2 regions of the Rhodobacter sp. JA431 genome follow, and region 2 is predicted to be linked to the other one. Evidence: riboswitches for the same ligand, from Rfam matches in the RefSeq annotation. Region 2 holds a riboswitch; the other holds the start of a gene.
The links. Region 2 has a riboswitch for cobalamin ahead of CRO18_RS05650 (DUF1636 domain-containing protein). Riboswitches for the same ligand answer to the same signal wherever they lie in the genome.

Region 1: linked by a shared signal. The riboswitch ahead of CRO18_RS08620 (TonB-dependent siderophore receptor) and the one ahead of CRO18_RS05650 (DUF1636 domain-containing protein) in region 2 are both predicted to bind cobalamin.

What each region holds. Positions count from the first base shown of each region.
Region 1 covers NZ_OBMP01000003.1:366,024-370,437, reverse strand. Annotated here, with positions in the region: gene CRO18_RS08625 (ABC transporter substrate-binding protein) at 1-422, opposite strand, end outside; gene CRO18_RS08620 (TonB-dependent siderophore receptor) at 397-2,238, opposite strand; cobalamin riboswitch at 2,384-2,578, opposite strand; gene CRO18_RS08615 (NAD(P)-dependent oxidoreductase) at 2,605-3,471, opposite strand; gene CRO18_RS08610 (dipeptidase) at 3,542-4,414, opposite strand, start outside.
Region 2 covers NZ_OBMP01000002.1:404,458-408,871, forward strand. Annotated here, with positions in the region: gene cobN (cobaltochelatase subunit CobN) at 1-485, opposite strand, end outside; gene cobW (cobalamin biosynthesis protein CobW) at 485-1,531, opposite strand; gene CRO18_RS05650 (DUF1636 domain-containing protein) at 1,535-1,903, opposite strand; cobalamin riboswitch at 1,980-2,201, opposite strand; gene cobO (cob(I)yrinic acid a,c-diamide adenosyltransferase) at 2,241-2,882, shown strand; gene CRO18_RS05660 (cobyric acid synthase) at 3,155-4,414, shown strand, end outside.

The DNA of each region.
Region 1 (4,414 bases), on a different contig from region 2:
CGGTCACGCCCCAACACCTGCCCCATCTGCAGGATATCCGCGCGCAGATCGGCAAAGCTTTGCGCGGGTTCAAAAATCTCCACCCGGATACCCAGATCGCGCAGCATGTTGACGGTGGTTTGCGCCGTATACCGCCCCGCCAGCACCAGATCGGGGCGGTCCAGATAGATCTCTTCCGCCTTGCCGTGGTTCACCTTGTAGCCCTGCGCCAGCTCGGCCAGCACCGAAACAGAGGGATCGCGCGCCAGCATCGTGACCGAGCGCAATTGCCCCGGCGCAGCCAAAAGCATCGCCAATTGATCGGTGCACAGGTTGATGGAGACCACGCGCGCAGGCGCAGGCTCTGCCCAAGCGGGAACACTGGCGGCGAGCCCCGCCGCCAGCATCAAAGCCAAACTAGAACTGCGCACGGAAACCCACATACACCGCCCGATCCGAGGCGCCATAGCCGCTAATCGTTTGATATTCTTCGTCGAAGAGGTTTTCGATATGCAGGTAAGCCTGTTTCCCGGCGCCAAAGTCATAGCGGACGCCTGCGTTGGCGACGGTGTAATTGGCCAGCGTTCCGGGCCGGTCGATCACCCGTTCGACCGTAAGAAGCCCGGTCCAATCCGGCGTCAGCGCCATTTCGGCACTCAGGTTCAGATCATGGCGCGCAACGCCCGCCCAAGCATTGGCCGCCATGCCTGTGCCCGCGCTTTGGATATAGGTGTAATTGCCCTTGAGCGTGAGCCGCTCCGTCACCGCCGCCTCGGCCTCAAGCTCTAGTCCGCTGCGCCGGGTGGTGCCGGGCACTTGCGCATAGCAACCAAAAGCCTGCCCGCAAGAGGTCGCGGCATAGTCAAACCCAATCAGGTTTTTTGCCTCAAGCCAAAACGCCGTCGCGCGCAGGCTGGCCGCCTCTCCCCAGCGTTTTTCGACCCCAAGCTCGGCGCTGGTGCTTTTTTCAACCGCCATCGCCGCATCGCCATAGGGGCCGTAAAGCTCATAAAGCGAGGGCGCGCGGAAGCCATTGCCAAGCGAAGCCCGCAACAGCAGATCTTCTTGCAGTCGATAAACACCAGAGAGCCGCGCCGAGGTGAAACCGCCATAAGTTTCATGGTCGTCATGGCGCAGCGTGGCCGAAAGGTCCGCCCGGTCGCTCACCGCCCAGTTCAACTCAGAAAACACGCCCAAAGTGGTGACGCTGCCCTCGCCTTCCACCGACTCCCGCTTGCGATCCGCCCCAAAGATCACCCGTGCAGAGGCGCCGAGATCGGCCGCCCCCGTGTAAGACAGTTTCACCCGTTTGCCGTCAAAATCCGAAGGGGCTGTTGCCCCGTAAGAATAGCTTTGCCGGTCTGATCGGTAATAGCTCGCCTCGATCTTATGGTCGAAAGCGCCTGCGGTGATTTCGGTAAAAGCGCGCAACCCGGTGGCGCGGCGGTCGGTGTAATCTTGGCCGATATTGGCTGCGGTATCGCCCGACCAGACATCATTCTCGCCCCGGCTGTCTTCAAAAAAGCCATTGAGCCCCACCGTCACCGCATCGGTCACCTGATATTGCCCAAAGAAGCCAATCCGGTTCGCACGGAAGCCATCGGGCTCAAAATTCCCGTCGTTTTCCTCCTTGGCGGAAAAGCCGTTTGAAGACAGATGCGACAGCGTAACCGAAACCTCACCCCGTTCGGTTTTGGCCGCATAGGCATAGCTGATCTTTTGCGTGGCATAGCTGCCGTATTCCACCGCAAAGCGCTGCGCAGTGCCAAGCTCTTGCGCGCGGAAGCTTGTCAGGTTGATCACGCCGCCGACCGCGTTTGACCCGTAAAGCGCCGATTGCGCGCCGGTTAGCACTTCGACCCGGTCAATCCCTGCCACCCCCAAAGTGCCAAAGTCAAAATCGCCCTTGCCCGCGGCGGGATCACCCATCTCGATCCCATCCAGCAAAACAGGCACATATTGCGCCGGCGCGCCGCGCAAAGTGATGGTCGAAGCCGTTCCCGCCGGGCCGTTGGATTTGAAGCTGAGCCCCGGCATTTGCGCCAGCGCTGCACCAAGTCGCGTGTAAGGCGCCGTGGCCAAATCTTCGCCCGTTGCCACATGCACCGTGCTGCCCGAACGGTCCGGGTCGGTCGCCTCCAAATTGGCGCGCACCAAAATATCATCAAGCATCATAAAGTCTTGCGCCACCGCAAGCCCCGGCAAGCTTAGGCAGGTGGATACGCAAAGAAAGCGCCGAAGCGCTGGATAGAACGTCATAGACCATTCCCCCCGGGCCCCCAACGGCCCGACATGACAAGCGCAGGCCAAGGGCCTGCAATGCGAATGCTGCGGGGAAAAAACCCGCAGACGGCGACATGTCACCACTGCGGATCAAGCCGCTTCCATGGCACGCCCCGCGCCCGGAAAGGGTGATCGCTCAAGCAGGTCTCCTGGCTCACGGGTCGTCGCTTCATCGGCCTTCCCGGGGCATTGCCCAGTGGCATGTCGATGTCGCTCACCGCTCACAGTTGCGGGGGCAGCCACGGCTTCGGCTTGGGGCCGTTCCGTGTTCCCTTTTCATCCGGCTCCCACCGGAACTTGAACGCACACAAGGGATAATAATTTACCGTTTCAGTCAAGCGTTCACGGCTGCGACAGATTCTCCGCGCCGCGGTCATAGGCGAGCCAGATCAGACGGGCGAGGTCTTGGTCGATCACCCCGGTTTCTGTGGCGGCCTCTTGCTCCGCTGCCAGCCGTTCAAGCGTAGGGGCCGTTAGCCCATGCGCCTGCACAATCGCGCGGAAAAGCGCGTTGTCTTTGAAAACGCCACGGGCCGGAAAGCCCACAGCCTCATCTTCTCCCAGCACTTTGGGAAGACGATCGCGCAAAGCGGGCATGCCTGCGGGGCCACCCGCCAAGATATTCAGCACCGTTTCCAGCGGCAGGCCGGCGCGGCGCGCAAGCGGCATCATATCGGCAAGGCCCGCCCAATAGGCTTGCAACATCCCGTTATTGATCACTTTCATCACCAGCCCCGCGCCCAAAGGCCCGGTGTGGAAGATGCGCGCGGAAAGCGGCGTCAGCACCGCGCGCGCGGACTCGGCATCCGCCTCTGTGCCGCCAATGAAAATGCCGCAATTGCCCGCGCGCACCAGTTCCGGCCCGCCCGAAATTGGCGCATCCACCGCGCGCGCACCTTTGGCCGCCAGCGCAGCGGCGCGGGCCTGCAACACTTGCGGGTTCGCGGTGCTCGTGTCGATGATCAACCGCCCCTCCAGCGGCACATCAAGCAAAGCATCCAGCACCGCGCCCACGGCGGCATCGTCATAAAGGCTCAGCACCAAAACCGTGCTTTGCGCCACCAGATCGGCCAAGGTCGCGGCAAAGGGCACGCCCTCCACCGCGCGGCCACTGCGGGTCCAGCCACAAACCGTGCCGCCCTGCCCCGCCAACCGTTCGGCAATGGCTGCGCCCATCCGGCCCAGCCCGATCACACCAATCTTGTCCATCCTGCCCTCCATCGCTTCGATGCAGTGTGGCGCATGCGGGCGGCTGCGCCACACGACAGGGTGCCGCAGATCACGCGCCGAAGGTGCGCTCCAACACGCCAAGCCAGTTTTCATGGGCGATTTTGGCGATCAGTTCTTCGCCATAGCCATGTTCGCGCATTGCGCCAATCAGCCCTTGCAGCCCCGCCACATCGCCCAGAACCTCGGCCACATCGGCCCCATCAAAATCGGAGCCAAGGCCCACATGATCCTCGCCCAGCCGTTCGAGCAGGTAATCAAGGTGGCGCAAGGTGGGTACCCAGCCGCGATCCGCCGCCTTCAACCCATCTTCATTGAGGAAGTTGACCGCGTAATTCACCCCAACCATGCCGCGGCTTTCACGGATCATCTTCAACTGCCGATCGGTCAAGTTGCGCGACGAGGGGCAGATTGCATGGGCATTGGAATGGGTGGCGACCAGCGGCGCATCAGAAAGCCGCGCCACATCGTCAAAGCCTTTTTCGTTGAGATGGCTTAAATCCACCAAAACTTTGAGCGCATTGCATTCTTTGACAAGCCGCTTGCCTGCCTCCGTCAGCCCCGGCCCAGTATCGGGCGAGGAGGGGAAGCAAAACGGCACGCCGTGACCAAAGATCGTGGGCCGCGACCAGACCGGGCCGAGCGAGCGCAGCCCCATCGCATGGAAACTGTGCAGCGCATCAAGGTCTTCATCAATCGCCTCGGCCCCTTCCATATGCATCAGGCCCGCAATGACCCCCTCGGCCATCGCGGCGCGAATCTCCCCCGACGTGTGGCACAGCCGGAACGCGCCCTTCGCGGCGCGCTCCATCCACAAAAGATGCCCCGCCGCCGCAAAAGCCACCGGAAGACCGCCTTCAAAATCAATCAAATCGGGCAGCGGCAGCGCATAGGGCGGGTTGTCCATCTGCGTCATGACCTCCGC
Region 2 (4,414 bases):
CCCGAGGCCAGCGCGAGTTGCGACAGCGCCGCTTGTGCGGCCACCGCGCCGCCCGCATCGCAAAGCTCTTTGAGCCGCCGCAGCGTCGAGACCGGCAGGGTCGAGAGCGCATCGAGCCGTTCATCCTCGCGCCCATCCGCGGGCAGCACCGCCAAAGCGATCCCCTTGCGGCGGCACAAGTCTTGCACCGAGGCCAGCCCATAGGGCCAATACGCCTCTCCGCCGATCAGGCGGATCAAAATGCCCTTGGCTCCGGAGAGTGTATTTTCCACATAAGTATCGACCGAAACCGGGTGGCGCAGCGCCACAAGGTTTGCCAACCGCAGCGTCGGCAGTTTGCCGCCCGCCCGTTTCCAGCCCGCCGCGAAAGCGCCAAGGTCGCTGTCAGAGAAAGACAGCGCCACAAGGTCCGCCGGGCGCTGACCAAGATCGGTCGGCACCTCGGTTTCCTCAAGCCCGTGGCTTTCGCGGAAGACGACATGCATCAGGCAGACACCCCGGAAAGCAGCACGTCGCGGATCGCGGCTTCATTCACATCATCATGCTCGGCAATGACCACAAGCGCGGAGCGGCGGGCGCGGTCGCCCCAAGGCTGGTCATATTGATGGCGCACGCGCGCGCCCACCGCCTGAACGAGCAAACGCATCGGCTTGCCCGCCACCGCGACATGGCCTTTGACGCGCAAAATGTTTTGCTCAGTTGCCAAGCGTTCAATCGCCGCCACCAGCGCCGCCGGGTCGGTGATTTCGGGCAGCTCAATCACCACAGTTTCAAAATCATCATGCTCGTGATCATCGGCCCCATCATGGTGGCTTGGCCGCGCGGCCAGATCATCTTCCGCCGCCGCGCCAATGCCCAAGACCACCGCCGGGTCAATCGTGCCCTCGACCATCGGCAAGATCGGCAGCTTGCGCGGGGCTTCGGCCTCAATCACCGCGCGCGCGGCGGCCAAGCCTGCCTCGCCCGCGAGATCGGCTTTCGACAAAAGCACCAAATCCGCACAAGCGATCTGATCTTCAAACACTTCCGAAAGCGGCGTTTCATGGTCGATGCTGTCATCGGCTTGGCGCTGCGCATCCACCGCCGCCTCATCGGGCGCAAAACGGCCCGCCGCCACGGCCTCGGCATCCGCCACGGCAATCACACCATCAACGGTAATTTTCGAGCGGATCGCGGGCCAGTCAAAGGCTTTCAAAAGCGGCTTGGGCAGCGCAAGGCCCGAGGTTTCGATCAAGATATGATCGGGGCGATTGGGCCGCGCCATCAGCGCCTCAATCGTCGGGATGAAATCATCCGCCACGGTGCAGCAGATGCAGCCATTGGCCAGTTCGACAATGTTCTCATCGGGGCAGTTTTCATCGGCGCATTGGCGCAGAATGTCCCCATCCACCCCCACGGTGCCAAATTCATTGACCAACACCGCGAGCGTGCGGCCCTGCGGGTTCGCCATCAGATGGCGGATCAGCGTGGTTTTGCCCGCGCCCAGAAAGCCGGTGATCACAGTGACGGGAATTTTGACGAGGTCCGACATGGCTTACTCCTGAACGGGCAGATCTTGCGGGGGAATACGGGCAAGGCTTTGCTTGCGGAAAATTTCGGGCCGCGCGCGCCACGGCACGAGGCCATCGGCGCTTTGCGCGTAAAGCGCTGCGCCTTCCAAAATGGTCGCGGCATCTTCGGGGCCCATGCGGCCATAGACGTAGGACCATTTACCGGGGGCCGAAAGCGCCACCGAACAACCCTGTGTGCAGGCCGATAGGCATTCAACCGGCACCACCGTAACCCCCTCGGGGCAAGGCAGATCGGTAAGCGCAGCGTGCAAAAGCGCGCCGGGGCGGGCCTCGCCTTCGGGCTCAACACCTGCGCGGCGGCAAGTGGTGCAAACGTGCAGCGTGGTGGCCATCACCCCTCCTTAATGGGTTTGGGGGCGGGGCCGAAGACGGGCATGAAGCCCCTCCCGGTCGCGGCACACCCCGTCCGCCCGAAACACATACGCTGGCAGGTCTCCCGGCTTGCGGATGCGAGGCCTAAACCCCACGGTCGCCCCCCCTTCCCGGCTTTTGCCAGTGGTGCGGGGCGCCCTCTCCGGTCACGGTCGCGGGGGCGGCTGCGTTTCGTGTTTTTGACTGTTTCAGTCGCAAACCCTGTCGCATTCCCTCTTCGCCTGTCATAGGACAGAAACCAGCGCCGCCCCTGAGTGGGCGAGACGCCTGCCATTGTCAAGCGCGAGGACCGCCCCGATGACGTCTGAAAACGACAGCGCCCCGGAAGAGAAACCCGACGATCTGGCCCGGCATGCCACGAAGATGGCGAAGAAAAAGGCCGCACGCGATAAGATCATGGCGGGCAAGTCCGGCGAAAAGGGGCTGATCATCGTCCATACCGGCTCTGGCAAGGGCAAAAGCTCCTCTGGTTTTGGGATGATTCTGCGCTGCATCGCGCATGAAATGCCCTGCGCGGTAGTGCAATTCATCAAAGGCGCTTGGGACACGGGCGAGCGGCGCTTGCTGACCACCCATTTTGGCGATCTGTGCCAGTTCTACGCGATGGGCGAGGGTTTCACTTGGGAAACCCAAGACCGCGAACGCGATGTGGCGGCGGCAAAAGCGGGGTGGGAAAAGGCGAAAGAGCTGATCCGCAACCCCGAGATCCGCATGGTGCTTTTGGACGAGATCAATATCGCGCTGCGCTATGATTATCTTGACCGCGACGAGGTGCTTGCCTTCTTGCGCGACGAAAAACCCGAAATGACCCATGTCGTGCTGACGGGCCGCAATGCCGCGCCCGAGTTGATAGAGCTGGCCGATCTGGTGACCGAGATGGGGCAGATCAAACACCCGTTCCGCTCGGGCATCAAAGGGCAAGCGGGCGTGGAGTTTTAAGGCAACGGCTGGGGGCGCGGCCCCCAGACCCCCGAGGTATTTCGGCCAAGAAGAAACGGGCACGTTAAGGAGTCGTTAACCTTGCTTTGTGAGGCTTTGACTGCGGTACAGGGAGAGGTCCCGATGACCGCCCAAGGAGAAAGCGCTGCGTCTTCCCCGCTGCGGCGGCCCAAGGCGCAGCGCCGCTATAATATTTGCCGCGCCCCTTTCTTCTTGGCACAAAATACCTCCGCCGGAGGCTCCCAAACGTACAACACAACCGGAGGCCGGGCATGAAATCCCTGATGATCCAAGGCGCTGGCTCAAACGTCGGCAAGTCGATGCTGGTGGCGGGGTTGTGCCGCGCGGCAAAGCGGCGGGGGCTGAAGGTTGCGCCGTTCAAGCCGCAAAATATGTCCAACAATGCCGCCGTGACGGCGGATGGGGGCGAGATTGGCCGTGCGCAGGCGCTTCAGGCGCTCGCTTGCGGGCTCGAACCGATGGTCGATATGAACCCGATCTTGCTCAAGCCCGAGACTGATGTGGGCGCGCAGGTCGTGGTGCAAGGCAAGCGGCTCACAACCACCAAGGCGCGCGATTATGCGGGGCTCAAACCGCAGCTAATGGGCGCTGTGCTGGAGAGTTTTGAGCGGCTGAAAGCCAGCCATGATCTGGTGATCGTCGAAGGCGCGGGCAGCCCGGCGGAGGTCAACCTGCGCCAAGGCGATATCGCCAATATGGGCTTTGCGCGCGCGGCCAATGTGCCGGTGGTGCTGGCGGGCGATATTGACCGGGGCGGTGTGATTGCGCAGATCATCGGCACGCAAGCGGTGCTGGATCCAGACGATGCCGCGATGATTTCTGGTTTTCTGATCAATAAGTTCCGGGGCGATGTATCGCTGTTTGACGATGGCTATCGGCTCATCGAAGCCCGCACCGGCTGGCACGGCTTTGGCACCTTGCCGTGGTTTCGCCAAGCGCATTTGCTGCCTGCCGAAGATGCGCTGGATCTTGGCTCGGGGCGCACATCGGGGGGTACCGTGATCGCCTGCCTTGCGCTCTCGCGGATTGCGAATTTTGATGACCTTGACCCGCTTGCCGCCGAGCCGGGGGTGGATTTGGTGATGGTCACGCCGGGCCAGCCGATCCCTTGCGAGGCGAAGCTGGTGATAGTCCCCGGCTCCAAATCCACGCGCGGCGATCTGGCGTTTTTACGCGATCAGGGCTGGGACATTGACCTGCAAGCGCATGTGCGGCGCGGCGGTCATGTGCTGGGCATTTGTGGTGGCTATCAGATGCTGGGCCGCTCGGTCGCCGACCCCGATGGCATTGAAGGCGCGCCGGGCACCACGCCGGGGCTGGGGCTGTTGGACGTCGACACGGTGATGACCCCCGACAAGCGCCTGACCCGCACCCGCGCCACCCATGCGCCCACCGGGCTTGATGTTGAAGGCTATGAGATTCACATTGGCAAGACCGAGGGCGCGGACCGCGCCCGCCCCTTTGCGCGGATTGAGGGCCAGGCAGAGGGTGCGATTTCGGCCAATGGCAGG